DNA from 2 places in the Shimazuella sp. NTD248 genome. Region 2 is predicted to be linked to the other one. Evidence: a T-box and tRNA genes for the amino acid it is inferred to sense, from the RefSeq annotation. Region 2 holds a T-box; the other holds one or more tRNA genes.
The links. The T-box of region 2 lies ahead of leuS (leucine--tRNA ligase). A T-box ahead of a tRNA ligase gene usually reads a tRNA of that ligase, here a tRNA-Leu.
Positions count from the first base shown of each region.

Region 1: it has a tRNA-Leu gene. The T-box ahead of leuS (leucine--tRNA ligase) is inferred to sense a tRNA for this amino acid. The anticodon was not compared.

Region 1 covers NZ_JCAJZT010000001.1:543,433-551,559, forward strand. The annotation lists gene pepV (dipeptidase PepV) at 1-501, opposite strand, end outside; gene AC5WOE_RS02945 (hypothetical protein) at 721-1,038, opposite strand; gene AC5WOE_RS02950 (VWA domain-containing protein) at 1,045-2,526, opposite strand; gene mnmA (tRNA 2-thiouridine(34) synthase MnmA) at 2,688-3,779, shown strand; gene AC5WOE_RS02960 (hypothetical protein) at 4,005-4,667, shown strand; tRNA gene AC5WOE_RS02965 (tRNA-Arg) at 4,799-4,875, opposite strand; tRNA gene AC5WOE_RS02970 (tRNA-Arg) at 4,917-4,993, opposite strand; tRNA gene AC5WOE_RS02975 (tRNA-Leu) at 5,058-5,145, opposite strand; tRNA gene AC5WOE_RS02980 (tRNA-Cys) at 5,179-5,252, opposite strand; gene AC5WOE_RS02985 (YugN family protein) at 5,430-5,849, shown strand; tRNA gene AC5WOE_RS02990 (tRNA-Trp) at 6,004-6,077, opposite strand; tRNA gene AC5WOE_RS02995 (tRNA-Thr) at 6,121-6,196, opposite strand; tRNA gene AC5WOE_RS03000 (tRNA-Phe) at 6,216-6,291, opposite strand; tRNA gene AC5WOE_RS03005 (tRNA-Ser) at 6,306-6,397, opposite strand; gene AC5WOE_RS03010 (ATP-grasp domain-containing protein) at 7,015-8,127, opposite strand, start outside.
Region 2 covers NZ_JCAJZT010000001.1:120,140-128,266, reverse strand. The annotation lists gene AC5WOE_RS00675 (2-keto-3-deoxygluconate permease) at 1-633, opposite strand, end outside; gene AC5WOE_RS00670 (glycoside hydrolase family 1 protein) at 767-2,221, opposite strand; gene AC5WOE_RS00665 (beta-glucoside-specific PTS transporter subunit IIABC) at 2,241-4,097, opposite strand; gene AC5WOE_RS00660 (PRD domain-containing protein) at 4,205-5,035, opposite strand; T-box leader at 5,481-5,700, shown strand; gene leuS (leucine--tRNA ligase) at 5,756-8,127, shown strand, end outside.

The DNA.
Region 1 (8,127 bases), 420 kb from region 2:
AGGCATTTCTTCATGGGACAAATAATGATCCATACATCTCCAATGCGTTTCTTCATCCGTACCCATGATTAACCGAACCCGTTTCGAAACAGGTAAGTTTAGTTCTTTGATGATCTTTAAAGCAAAATAAGCTGCCAATGTAGGCCCTTTGTCATCTGTAGCGCCTCGGGCATACAGCTTTCCACTACGGATATCTGGTGAAAATGGTGGAGTTGTCCAACCTTCGGTAGCTGGCACTACATCAATATGAGATAGAATCCCAACAATTTCTTCTCCACTTCCATATTCAATATGCCCAGCGTAACCGGATAAATTTTTGACAGTGAAACCATCTGATTGACCAAGATTCAACATAAATTGCAATGCATCATTAATCGATTTTCCAAATGGGGCTCCTTCTGTTGCTGTTGATTCATCTAAAACGCTTGGAATTTTCAAAAAATCTACTAATTTATCTAAAAAAACATCCCTCTTTGATTCTGCCTCTGATATCCAGTTCATCATGAACTCCTCCTGTCATACTACACCATATGTATCAAGTAACGCTTTTTAACATTGTCACACAAAAATAGGCGACTTTTGACTCTTTCGAGGTTCACATCGAAGAAGTCGAAATAAAATGGATAAACAAATAAAAACTTAAAAATTAAGTATAACCTATCAGCCGATAAACTTTCCAATATAACGAAAAAATAAAGCTACCTATAAGTAGCTTTCACATCAAGCATGTACACTATTCGATAGAAAGTTTCCTTCTATCCAAAGGTACAACAGATTTAAATCACAGATACAGCTCGAGATTTCAGTCATCTCTCCCATCAGCTCATAAAATCCTGTCTCATCTACCCGATCCAACTGATCAAAGTACTCCATATATCGTTGTTCAAACGTTTTAATCGCTTCTGGTATTTTGGCACAGACCGTTTGACATAATAATTCAAAGTTAGCTTGTTCGTTATCACTCAATTGATCGTATTCTACAAAAAGAACTGGCTTTGAAATCCCAAGACGCTCATCCTGCTGCAATGTATACTTCATAGCTGTCTACTCCTCAGGTTTGTCCGGAATATCTTGAATAACTTTTTCCGCTTGCTTTAACAATCCTTTTTTCTTTCCTTCGTACGGTTTCAATTGCACTTCATTTTGCTTCCATTTTTTATCCATGTCTATCATTGCATCTGAAAACGACTGCTTTAACTCTGCTTCTTTGGCGTGCATTTTTTGTTCTGTAAAACCTAGTACACCTTCGTAACGACTATCAATCCAACCTTTTATCTTGTTATATTCTGTAGGGTTGATTTTCTTTTCGTTTTTGATTTGTATATTCGCATCCGTCAGCCGCTTGTGTTCATTATTCAAATTTGTAACGATCGATTGATATTTCCGATCAAGACGCTGCTGAGTAACCTGATATCCCTTGACCATTTTTTGAATCGATCTCACTTGCCAAGGTTCATTGACTTGTTTTACTTCATTTGCATGCACACGGGCTATTTGCTCCAAATCAATTATATCTTCAATTGGCTGGTACTCTCCACCTGTGGACTCCGCTAATTGAGTGAGTTCATTTTCATCTTTCGTTGGAACATCAATACCAATTACATTAACCATTACACCCATTTTAGACGAACGTATAGCCTCGATTTGTTGAGTCAAATCAGCTCCACAAGTATCCGAACTATCTGCGATTACATAGATGATGTTTTCGTTGTTAGCTTTTTGATTTTTCACCAGATCATTCATCGTGTTATGTAGTGCCTCTATTAACGGACTCCAGCCTGTTGGTTTCTCTTTACTGAAACTTTTATTCAATTTGGCTGGTTGAGTGGGATAACCTTGGTAAACTAATTCCGTTTTGGAACAAGAAACCTCTTTATCCTTCTTTCTTGGACCACCTTCATGACCAAAAAAACGAACCATAAAATTAGCGTTTACAGGCAATTGTTTCATATAAGTAGTAGTAAATTGCTTAGCCCATTCATAACGTGATTTTCCTCTATACTCATTTGCCATAGTGGAGCTAGCATCTACTAAAACAGCTATATTGGTCGGTTTTAAAGGTTTTGCTGGAGGTTTCGAATCAGCCGCGGGTTCCCCATAGGACAATACTCTGATCTTTGCTTGGTAGTTGGGAGCTAACATACTTGACAAACTCTCTAAGTCATATTTGTAATTTTGACCTACCAAACCAAGCAAGTAAGCATATACTGCATCTTCTGCTAAACCTTCTGGCATTACTTTAAGAGCCTCAGCAACACTACCTGCTTTATATGGTTCTGTTGCATACCTGCCTTTGCCCTTATCCTCTAAAATATTCCGCAGAATTGGTGAAGGAGTTGGGGGGACAAACTCTTGCTCATATATCTGTTTTTCCTCGCTTACATTATCACGTGTATCTGTCTTTTTTTCACTTACATTCTCTACTTCATTACCTGTAACTTGTTGTATTTTTTCAATAACCAATGAGCATCCAGTTATGGTCACTAATAAAAAACAAGCTAAAAGGGAAAGTTTAACAAATTTCATAATGCCTCCTACCACCCTACAGTGCTTCTCTAAGCTTACTGGATCACTTGCGCTTTGACAACCATCCTTAGCGTGATTACCTGTTATGGTCACATTTTTGCGCGAAAGAGCAACATGCCTTATAATGAGAAAAACTAACAAATAGAATGTGTGATGACCAAATGGATAAAAGGAAAATACGTGTTGTAGTAGGAATGTCAGGAGGAGTAGATTCTTCTGTGACAGCATACCTGCTCAAACAACAAGGATATGATGTCGTCGGTTTGTTTATGAAAAACTGGGACGACACAGACGAATTTGGTCACTGTACTGCTACAGAGGATTTCGAAGATGTACGCAGAGTGGCTACTCAAATCGGAATCCCTTATTACTCCGTTAATTTCGAGAAAGAGTACGCAGATAAAGTATTCCAATATTTTCTCGATGAATATAAAGCAGGCAGAACACCTAACCCAGATGTGATGTGTAATCGAGAAATCAAATTTGGCGATTTTCAAGAAAAAGCAAAGCAGTTAGGCGCAGATTACATCGCAACTGGACACTATGCAAGGGTAGAACATAGTGAACAAGGCTCTACTTTATTACGAGGTATAGACCCTACAAAAGATCAATCATATTTTTTATATGCGGTGCATCGTGCACAGCTCGATCACGTTCTTTTCCCAATAGGACACTTACAAAAAGCAGAAGTTCGAAAAATAGCAGAAGAGGCCGGATTAGCAACTGCTAAGAAAAAAGATAGTACAGGCATTTGTTTTATTGGAGAAAAGAACTTTCGACAATTCCTCAGCCAATACTTGCCTGCAAAACCCGGGGAAATCCACACTATGGATGGCAAACGAATTGGAGAACACGATGGATTGATGTACTATACGCTCGGACAACGTCAAGGACTTCGTATCGGAGGATCAGAAACGGGTACAGGGGAACCATGGTTTGTAGCAAAAAAAGACGTTAAAAACAACATTCTATATGTTGCCCAAGGACACAATAATGAAGCGCTGTTTTCCGCAGGGCTTACCGCCAGCCATCTCAACTGGTTACAAGCAGAACAGCCGCAAGAACCCTTCACCTGTACAGCGAAGTTTCGCTACCGCCAAGTAGATGTACCTGTGACCGTCACCCCAAACAGTGACGGCACTGTCACCGTACACTATGCCGAAAAAGAGCGGGCCGTGACACCCGGACAATCTGTTGTCTTTTACGACAAAGAACGATGCCTTGGCGGTGGAATTATCGAGAAAACATTTTAACAGAGGTCACTCCTCTGTTTTTTTGTGTCTATTTGCCGGAAACGAAATTATCGCAATATAAGTCTTTTTTACAAATAATTTAGGACTTATCAAATACAAAAATTATGTATATGAAAAATTGAAATATATAAATAATAAAAAATTGAATTTAATAATAAATAAAATTATATTTATGATGAGTCCAATTTTTTATTGGTCTAACACAGACAACAAGGGTGTGGAAACATGAGCTTTCTCTCAAATATTATTCATTTTTTGGTGGCTTATCGATTTTTTTTACTTTTTGGATTTATCTTCGTCGGGATAGTACTTCCCTTATTATTTAAATACTCCAAGCGGGGCACTGTTGGAGTCGTCATTTCTGTTCTATTTTTCTTAATTGGTATTGTAAATGTGATCTGGGGAACCGATTTAAATAATGTATTTTTGAATAAAAATGGGAAAATAGCTGAGGCAGTGGTAACTAAAACAGAAATGACAAATAGTACTTACAATGATATTCCAATTGAACGTTATTACTTGTTGATTCTTACAACAGCAAATAAAACGATCCAAACAACATTTGAGAGCACAGCCTTTAACATTTATCCAGCCCCTGAGAATGGTTATATCTATCCCAACCAAGGTGAAAGATTTATGATCAAGTATATTCCCGGTGCAGAAGATAACTTTATTATTTTAACCAATATAAATTCGTCCTATAGTAAAAGATTGGCTTGTGATACTTACTTCAAAGAAATGGAAGATTCAAAAACAGAATATGAATTTAACCCATCCAATGCTACTTTTAAAAATAAATATTCAGCCACTTTGCGCAAGTACATTTCTAATAAATGTAATCTTGCAGAACAATATCAAAAAGAATGGGAAATTCTCCAAAGAAAATAACTCCTCTAGTGGACTGCATTTTCCCATTCTATTAAACTGAAAGAATGGATTCAAAATTTTATAGTAACTATATTTAACAACTTGCATGAAAGATCAAAAAAGATGAAAGCATGTGCTTTCATCTTTTTGTTTGGCGGGCCCTAGAGGAGTCGAACCCCTAACCTTCTGATCCGTAGTCAGACACTCTATCCAGTTGAGCTAAGAGCCCATATTCATTTTGCAAGACGTTATCATTCATTGTTGAAAAAATGGCGGGCCCTAGAGGAGTCGAACCCCTAACCTTCTGATCCGTAGTCAGACACTCTATCCAGTTGAGCTAAGAGCCCGTATTCATTTTGCAACAACGAAATCCATCATAACTCTTTCACACATAAAAGTCAAGCACTTTTTTGGTGCGGATGAGAGGATTTGAACCTCCACGGTCATCATGACCACAAGAACCTGAATCTTGCGCGTCTGCCAATTCCGCCACACCCGCATAAGCAAGCGGAATTATACAAAAAGTTTTTAATGGAGGCGGCACCCGGATTTGAACCGGGGGTAAAGGTTTTGCAGACCTCTGCCTTACCACTTGGCTATGCCGCCATAACACTCAATCTTGTGACACTTGAATATTCTAACATAATCCCACCAAAAGTCAATAATAAAATTTTGAACTCCACCCAAAGCCATGTTTAAACTTTTATTGTTCATCGCTGTATTATTTCGGATGAATGAGAAATCCTAAAACCTCAAACACTATAACAAAAAAGGATGTCCAGCATGATACCAATTGAATCTACCATCGAAGACAAACAAACACAATTCGCCAGTCTCTCTGATCAGTTGGAAGAGGAAGATTTCCACATAGGCGGCGGCTATGCATATGATCATGGTTATTTCGACAAACCATTGGACTGGGAAGAAGAACATGGAAACCGGTATTTTCTTCGCATTCCTGTATTTGCGGTGCGAGGTGATATCGGAGATCCAGATACTCTCGTTCGAATCGGAAAACCATTTGTAATCAAACATGAATTTCGCACAGATGAATCTAGTGATCCTACTGGGGATTCTGGTGTTTTTAGCGGAATGATGAATCAGTTTACAACTCCTATCCCAGCAGAAGATCATCCCATTGATCAAAAATGGATAGACAGGGCCAGAGAGATTGTGAATCGAGTGGAAGGGTTACACATATAAGTTGAAAACAATCCAACTATAAAAAAGCGCAAACCATTTTCTCTAGAGATAACTTCTCTAGAGGTTCGCCACAAAAGATATTACTTGTCACTAAGCTGTCTTTCATGCAGAAAAAAGCCACCCTGTCATCAAGAAGCAGAGTGGCTTTTTGTATTGGCAGGGGCGGTAGGAATTGAACCCACACTGGAGGTTTTGGAGACCTCTGTTCTACCATTAAACTACGCCCCTATAACATAGCCACCAACAATGGATTGGTGGCTATGATGATATGTGGTGCTGAAAGCAGGATTCGAACCCGCGACCTACTGATTACAAGTCAGTTGCTCTACCAGCTGAGCTATTTCAGCATATTCAAAAACATTCAAATGGTGGCTCGAGACGGAATCGAACCGCCGACACGAGGATTTTCAGTCCTCTGCTCTACCGACTGAGCTATCGAGCCATCTATGTATAAGATGGCGGAGAGAGAGGGATTCGAACCCTCGATACGCTTGTGACGTATACACGATTTCCAATCGTGCTCCTTCGGCCAGCTCGGACATCTCTCCAAAACACTTTGATTTTGTCAGGAACGAGATCTATCTTAACCTGTAATGAGGTTTGTTGTCAACTCTTTTTTTCATTTTATTTTAATGATGCTTCGAAAACGAATATTTATTAGTTATATAGCGGGGTGGAAGCATTTCCCACTACTTGCATCGCATTTATCTACATAATATTTTCATTTGCAAAAACATACATTCTATGTTACTATTTTTTTAGTATTCCAAACAGTGTACATATACCTAAAAGTTATCTAGCTTTCTTGTGTACGGTGTTACGCCGTATCTGCGTGTAAGATTCCCATACTTCATCCGGTCCCGCGTTACTATACTAGCCCTACCGTGGTGGGGGGTGATTGTGGCCGCCTAAGTAGGCGTAGCCGCTACCACAATCGACCCCCCACCACGGGGGCTAGCTCAGTGGCGTTACCAGATCAAGGTGTTTTCGTAGATAACTTTTTAAAACCTAGCTAATTCATTTGGCTAGGTTTTTTTGGTTCCTATATATAAAGCAGCAATTAGTCACCTGAACAAATTATCTCAAACTATTCCTAATACTGCGATTCAAATTTTTATATTTTTTTCAACAAAATCCCTGCTGGAAACAGGGATTTTGCGTATATTTAGTTCTCCCATTGAAATGTCTCATCAACAATAGAAATAAGCTGATTCAACCGCTGCGACAATTCTTCTTCATTCCTCCCTACAAAAGCAAATTGAGCGATGGAATCGACACTTAATTGCGCTTGATCATATGACTTTCCATCTTCTCCAGTAATTTGGGCCACTTTCACCCATTCTGGAAACAAGGTAGAGTTCACATGTAATAATCCATATTTAGTGTTCACCAATAACCATCCAGCTAAATGGGAGGGATTCATTTTCACTTCTTCCTTCAATACTGGACCTGGAAGTCCAACAGAAATTTGAGCATGAATATCAAACAATGACACATCGTATGCAAGTTTATGTGTGTCAGATACTTTTGCACCACCTGTCCTGCTGCCAATCTCCCCAAAAATAATTTGATCATTCGGAGTATGAAACCATTCCGCATGAAATGTGGTATTTGCTGGTGTGTCTAAAATCTCCAATACTTTTCTGGTTCCTGCGGAAAGTCGCCGGCTCAAAGGATTTTGAGGATGTAACATCGTACTTCCTAGATATGTCATCGAACTCGAAGCAAGTGGTGCATTGTAATATTTGGACACAGTAGTTAATTGAATGACCCCGTCTTCCACCCAACCATCAATATGAAAATATTCCCCATCAATATATTTCTCAACTAATACTTCCGAAAGTTGTTCGTTTGCTAAAAAATTTTCTAGTTCTTGCCGATGATGCAAAACATAAGTCGAAACTGAACCAAGACCGTCAATGGGTTTGACTACGATCGGATAATCATACTGATCGGCAAATCGGGAAATATCTAATCCGGTTTGTGCTAAGGTCATCTCTGCAACTGGAATATCATTCTCTCGTAATTTTTGCTTCATGATCCATTTGTTGCGAAATTCCATCGCACTTGCAACGCTTTGCCCTTGAATACCTAAATATTCTCTCAGTTTTGCTGCTCTTACTAGATCATATTCTTGTAAAGCGATAACGGAAGTAAAATGATAGGTCTGATGTAATTCAATGGCACGAAGAATAACTTGGTCGTTTGAAATATAATTTGGAAAAAATTCAATATGGTGATAATCCTTTCTATCAAACGTATGCTTAACATGATCAGA
Region 2 (8,127 bases):
ATCAATATAAGATCCAAAACTTACACCTAAAAAAGGTAAAAGAATCACTGTACCAGGGGAAAACATTTTTTGGATATTGGCATCTAAATTTCCAAGTAGGATACCTAATAAGAATGGCAGTAAGGTAGTTAAAATACTCAAGTAATCGATTCCTGTTCCATTCGCGGTGTTTAAAATCATAACAGGTATAATGGGAACAGCTATTAAATTTAAGATACCAAAAGCAGCAGAGTCAATATCGTCTCCATAAGTATTCATTAATGCCAGATATAACCCCGGATTACAGCTTGTAATCGTTGCAATAAAACTCACTGCGGAGATTCCCAAAAAGCCATCTATACCAAAATAGGTGATAAATAACCAACCAAATACCCAACTCAAAACGATTTTCGATACAGATAAAATTCCTGCTCTTTTCAGGGTAATACCAACTTGTGATAGCTTAAATTGACTGCCTGAAATAAATAACATCAATGCAATCAAGGTCATTGTTCCTTTGGTGGTGAAAACAGCACTTGTAAGATCACCTATTTCTAATACACGTGGAAAAACAGTATGGATAACTGCTGTGATCAGCATGGGAATAATCAGTAATCCACCGGGTATTTTCTTTATTCTGTTTAAAATATCCATTTTCTGCTCCTTATTAGAAATAGAATTCGATGATAGAACAACAAAATAGGAAGGCATAAAGAAAACAGCGAAAAGCTTCAAGTGGCAAAATCAGGATTGCCACTTGAATTTCGCTAGAGATGAGCCCAAATTGTTATATTTCTTCACCGTTCGTAGAAATAACATTTTTATACCAATAAAAAGAATCCTTTCTCACTCTTTTCATGGAACCATTCCCATAGTCATCTTGATCTACATAGATGAATCCATAACGCTTTGTCATTTCTGAGGTGGAAGAGCTAATCATATCTATAGGTCCCCACATTGTATAACCAATCACTTCCACACCATCTTCCAATGCCAATTTCATTTGTAAGATATGTTGTTGTAAAAATTCAATTCGATATGGATCATGGATGGTGCCATCTTCATTCCATGTATCGAGAAATCCAGAACTATTTTCTAAGATAAATATGGGTAATTCAAAGCGGTCATATATTGAATTCAAAGTATAACGTAATCCAATAGGATCAATCTGCCATCCCCATTCATTTTCAGCTAAATGTGGATTTTTATAGACGCTGTGAACATTTCCTGATGTCAATTTCAATTGTTTTGTATCACTGCTTGAAATCATGGAGTTATAATAAGACATTCCAACAAAATCTGCTGTATTTTCTGCTAGGATTGCTAAATCTTCCTCTTTTATGCTCAGATGAATATGATGTTTTTTGAAGTACGTTTTTGCATAGTATGGATATTTACCCTTATTCAAAATATCTAGATAAAATAGGTTTTTCATTTGATCATCTCGTTGCATTTGCAGCGCATCTTCTGGTTTGCAGGTATAAGCATAAGTAGTGAAATAGGCGACCATACTGCCTATTTTATTTTCTGCATCTATTGCATGAGCTAGCTTTGTCGCCTTTGCAGCGGCAACAAACTGATGATGGAGCCCTTGAAATAACATCTCCTCATAGTTTTCCTGCCCTTCATTTATAATTCCTAAGGTTTTGGGGCCTGCTTTTACGCTCATATTGATTTCATTAAATGTTACCCAATATCTTACTTTTCCTTTATATCTTTCAAAGAGTACTCTACAGTATTTGGCATACAAATCTATCAATTTTTCGTTATACCAACCACCGAATTTTTCGATTAGTACAATTGGCATATCAAAATGGGAAATGGTTATCAGTGGTTCCATGTTGTGTTTTAAGCATTCATCGATTAATGAATCATAAAATTTCAATGCTTTTTCGTTAGGTGCTGCATCTTCACCATTTGGAAATACACGAGCCCAAGATATGGAGTAGCGGAATACTTTAAATCCCATTTCTGCAAATAAGGCAATATCTTCTTTGTAAGTGTGATAAAAATTGATTCCTCTTCGTTTAGGGTATTTGATTATATCTGGATCATTTTTCGCTTCTTGGATCATCTCCATCGTAATCTGCATTTGCTTTGTAATCTTACGGTCATTTTTGGGATTAAATTTCATTACTTCTGGGATGGTCATTGATTTACCATCTTCGTTATATGCCCCTTCCGCCTGACATGCGGATAAAGCTCCGCCCCATAAGAAGTCTGCTGGAAATCCTGTTGTCATTTCTTTCACCGGTTCCTTTCTATGCTTTTATTACTTTGAGCAGTTCCTCTTTTTCTTTTATCCATCCTGTTGTTGCAGGGAGGACAGCTAAGTAGTCATCACTATTTGTCACGATGATCGGTGTGATGATGTCATAGCCTTCTTTTTTAATAGCATCTACATCAAATTCGATTAATAAATCTCCTAACTTCACCTTCTGTGATTGTTCAATATGGGCAGTGAAATGTTTACCATCCAGATTTACGGTATCGATTCCAATGTGAATCAAAACCTCTACTCCAGTATTTGATTTTAGCCCGATGGCATGTTTTGTTTTAAAAATGGCATCGACAGTACCTTCAAACGGAGCATATACCTTGCCATTAGAAGGGATAATAGCAATTCCTTTTCCCATTAACTCTTGTGAAAATGTTTTATCATCCACTTCTGCCAAGTCTTTTACTTCGCCAGCTAAAGGACTCATAATGGAAAATTCGCGGGTTAGTGGAATATCCGTCTTCTTTTTTTCTTTTTCTATCTTTGATGTGTCATCTTCTTTAATACCAACAGCTAAAGTGAATAAGAATCCTAATAGAGCTGCCATGATACACCCGATAATGATATACATGTATTTATCTGCTTCATAAGAGGAGAGGCTCAGCAGTCCTGGTAATGCGATCGCTGTTGATTTAGCATGAACAAAACTATAAAATCCTCCCGTTATACCTGCTGCTGCGCATCCTGCAAAGAAAGGTCTTCTATATTTTAGGTTTACCCCATATATAGCTGGTTCTGTAATTCCAAAAGCAGCTGTAATGGCACTTGTTCCAGCAGCAGATTTCATTGCTTTGCTCTTTGTTAAAAAGAATACTGCCAAAGCAGCTCCAGCTTGTGCCAGATTTGCGCCTAATGCACTTGGCATCAAAACCGTATATCCTACTTCCGCAATTTGTTGAATTTGCATAGGCATAATAGCATAATGCATACCAAACATAACCATTATCGGTTTAAAGAAACCTAACAAAGCCCCTGCCACTACTCCAAATGTTGCAAACAAAGCATTTATTCCTATAGTTAACCAATTTCCTACATAGGAACCAAAAGGGGCAATGACGATTAATTCGAGTGGGATCATGATCAGCAGTACGATCATTGGTGTGAGAATTACTCTTAAAAATTCCGGAATCACTTTATCTACCATCTTGTAAACATAACTCAATAGCCAAACGGACAATATGATGGGGATAACAGATGAAGAGTATTTAACTAATAGGATTGGCAGGCCTAAAAAGTCAATCGTTGTAACTCCTGTCTTAGCTATATTCTGTGCAGCATCTAAAATGGTAGGATGTAACAATGCGGCGGCTAAACCTATTGCTAGGTACTCATTTGTTTTAAATTTCCTTGCTGCACTCACGGCTAAGAAGAACGGTAAGAAATAGAAAATACTATCACCGATCATATCGAATATGGCAATAAAACCTGACTTTGGATCGATCCATTTCATTGCTGTGATAATAGTAGATAGACATTTGACCATGCCACAACCTACTAAAGCTGGTAACAAAGGAGTGAAAATACTAGCAATCGTTTCAAAGATTTGATTAATCGAAAAGCCTTTTTTTCTTTTTACTGCCTCATCGTGATTTGTAATATGGGCTATTTCTCTTATTTGTTCATAAAGGGATTCTACTTTTTCACCTACTACTACTTGTAATTGTCCCCCTTTATTTTGCGATTTTAAGACGCCTTCAAGTGCATCTAATGCATGCACATCGGCTTTTGTATCATCCTTTAAAACAAATCTTAGACGAGTTGCACAATGAGTGAATTGTGAAATGTTGTTTTTCCCGCCAATCAATTCTAAGATTTTGGATGCTAACCCTACCTGAGCCATTGTCAACCTCTCCTTTTTGGTTTATATCGTTTGTGAGAAAAAAAATGACCAAAACAAGTGAGTGTACACTTATCTTGGTCATGCCTGATCGAGTCAGTAACAGTCCATTATTTATTTGATTGTGCTAATCGATGAATGTGTAAAACCAAATATAATTTTTCATCATTGGAACATTCCCACTGATAGTGAGTCTGTAAAAATGTCTCGATTTTTTCTACACATTTTATATCAGTAGGGTATTTTTCCTTTACCATCTGAAAAAGAGCTTCATTTTCACCTTTTAAAGAATTTGCAGTCATGTGTCTGATGATAAAATACCGAATATGGGTAGCAAACCTTGTAAAGTGGAGTGCATTTTCATCAAAATCCATTTTATAGTAGTATTTGATAATGGATAAAATTTCGCCTGTAATCTTTGTTATTTTTGTTGTTTCACTCATTTCACCAGAGCCGATTTGAGCATTTATAAAATGAAGGGCGATAAAGGTAATCTCTGATGGTGGCAAAAGGATATTTGTTTGCTCTTTGATAATTTCTAGAGCCTTTTTACCGACTCTTGTTTCTTCGGGATATAAGGTTTTTACTTCCCATTCTAAGGGGCTCTTGACTTGGACATTTTCTTTACTCCTTTGAAGTGCAAAGCTGATATGGTCTGATAATGTAAGAATTAAGTTGGGATTAAGTTCAGTTGATAATATCTGTTTACCAGCTTTAATGATTTCTTCAGCTAAATAAATATCTTCAATAGGAATATCATTAAGCAAATCAAACATTTTAATATTTTTAGGAGAGACATATATTTTTTCAACAATATCGGCATCGGTTATTTCATAAGGGGTTTTTTTAAAACCTAATCCTTTGCCAACAACCAATACTTCTTCCTTCTTATCGTTGATTGCCAGGGCGACATTATTATTAATCTTTTTTATTACCTTCATTTGTTCACCTCCTAAACAAGAAATGACCAAAACAAGTGAGTAAACACTTATCTTGGTCATGCCTGATCGAGTCAGTAACAGTCCATTTATTTTATTTTGATCATAAAATACAAAATTTCATTTCAAGCACTTCCAAACAACAAAATGAAATGTATACGCTTCCACTATCTATTTCGTATTATAGTTGTCGATCAAGAGGTTTGTCAATTGCTAAATGATAGGAGGCTACAGATTATCATTTTTCATTTATATGATAATCCAATTGACAATAACAATGTGTCACATATAGGTAGTTTGTTTTGATAATGACATCGTTCAAGATTTATGATCTTAACTAGAAACAACAGTGTATGTTACATTTTTATTTCGACAGGAAAAAGCACAACCAATCCGCAATCTTCTTGACATTGTCTTCAAAGCAGGGCATAATGGTGGCAATATCATGAGTGAAGCTAGGATGGAGAGTAGTAGCTTGTTTCCCTCAGTTTAGAGAGTTGACGTACTGGTGCAAGTCAACCTGAGGGATATGTGAACTCGCTTCATCGCTCCAGAGGGGAATAACAAGTAGCCTTTGGCGTATACCTACGTTACAGGTTCGAGCCGAGCGTCCGAACAAGACGCTAATTTAGGGTGGTACCGCGGGAAGACAACCTCTCGTCCCTAGCAAAATAGCTAGTGGCTTGAGGTTTTTATTTTTTAGATGAAGAAAGGTTGATTGGCATGAAAGAGTATGCGCATCGGGAGATTGAAACAAAGTGGCAAGCATACTGGGAAGAAAATGCGCTGCATAAAACAGATGAAGATAAAACAAAACCAACCTATTATGCATTGGAACAGTTTCCCTATCCATCAGGAGACGGGCTTCACATGGGGCATGTTCGTGTTTATTCGATAGGAGATGTGATCGCTCGTTTTCGTAAGATGAACGGTCATCGCGTGCTTCACCCAATGGGTGCGGATGCATTTGGTCTGCCAGCAGAAAATGCTGCTATTCAGCGTGGGGTCAATCCACGTGAATGGACATTAAATAACATGGAGCGGATTCGCAAAGAGCAGGCATTGTTAGGTGGTTCCTATGATTGGGATCGTTATGTAGGTACCTGCTTGCCTGATTATTATCAGTTTACCCAGTGGTTGTTCTTGCTTTTTTATGAGCGAGGATTGGCTTACCGCAAAGAGGCATCTGTCAACTGGTGCCCAAGCTGTGCGACTGTTCTTGCCAATGAGCAAGTAGAAGATGGAAAATGCTGGCGTTGTGGTTCTGAAGTGATCAAAAAAGAGTTAGAACAATGGTTTTTACGGATTACAGACTATGCAGAGCGCTTGCTAGATGGATTGGACACACTGCCAAGATGGCCTGATAAAATTAAAACAATGCAGCGAAATTGGATTGGGAAAAGCAAAGGTGCAAATGTCACTTTCTCCCTACCATCAGTGGAGGAAGAAGTAAGTGTGTTCACAACACGACCAGATACATTATATGGTGTCACTTATATGGTTTTAGCACCTGAACATCCGCTTGTTCCTCAATTGATTCAAGGAAATAAACAAGAGCAGGAGATTCTTGACTTTATCCAAACGATGCGTAAATCGACTGAACTAGAGCGGACTGCTACCGATGTTGAGAAAATTGGGTATGATACGGGTTCTAAAGCTGTCCATCCATTGACAGGGGAAGAAATTCCGATTTGGATTGCCAATTATGTCTTATTTGATTATGGAACAGGTGCAGTGATGGGGGTTCCAGCCCATGATGAACGTGATTTTGTCTTTGCGAACAAATATAATCTACCAATCAAAGTAGTTGTTCAACCAGATGGAGAGAAATTAGCAGAACCCCTAGCGGAAGCATTTACAGGAGAAGGGAAGTTAGTTTCATCTAGTTCTTTTGATGGAGTAAACAACCGGGAAGCGATTACGGCAATTGCCGATCATTTGGAGCAGCAAAACAAAGGTGGAAGTGTAACCAACTATCGTCTTCGCGATTGGTTGATTTCTCGTCAACGTTATTGGGGCACACCGATTCCGATTATTTATTGCGATGATTGTGGGGTAGTTCCGGTACCAAAAGACCAACTGCCAGTAGTGCTTCCAGAAGATGTTGTCTTTGATGGAAAGAGCAACCCTTTGGCAACATCAGAGAGTTTTGTTCATACCACTTGTCCTTCATGTGGGGCAAAAGCACGCCGGGAAACCGATACGATGGATACATTTATCGACTCTTCTTGGTATTACTTCCGGTATGTAGATGCCAAAAATGAGGAAATTCCTTTTGCGAAAGATAAAGCAGATGAATGGTTACCTGTAAAAGAATATATCGGAGGAATCGAGCACGCAGTATTGCATTTGCTATATTCTCGCTTCTTTACAAAAGTACTGCACGATGCAGGGTTAGTTTCGGTAGAAGAGCCTTTTGAAAGTTTATTGGCTCAAGGTATGGTATTACGAGATGGAGCCAAGATGTCCAAATCAAAAGGAAATGTGGTTAGTCCTCTCGAGATTATTGAAAAATACGGTGCGGATACAGCTCGTCTCTTTATCCTTTTTGCTGCTCCTCCAGAGCGTGATCTGGAATGGAGTGATGCGGGAGTAGAGGGAAGTTACCGCTTTATAAAACGTGTTTGGCGTTTGGTCCATGAAAACCAATCCTTATTCGAAAACAAAGCAAGTAGTTCGGATCTGTCTCAGGCTGCGAAAGAATTACGCCGTCTTACGCATCAAACGATACAGAAGGTGACAGTGGAGATCGGAGAGCGCAATCACTTTAATACCGCTGTTAGCGCGGTGATGGAGCTTGTCAATGGAATTTCGACTTATCGAGCGAGTGAGGACAGCGAAGTATTACGAGATGCATTAGAAAATGCAGTACTATTGCTTGCTCCATTTGTTCCGCATCTAGCAGAAGAATTGTGGCAAGTGATGGGACATCAGAAGAGCATCACGCTCGCTTCTTGGCCAACCTTTGACCCTGCGGCTCTGGTTCAAGATGAAGTGGAGATTATGGTGCAAATCAATGGGAAAAACAGAGAAAAACTAGTGGTTGCTAGCCTTGCCAGTAGAGAAGAGATCGAAGCGATTGCTTTAGCAAATGA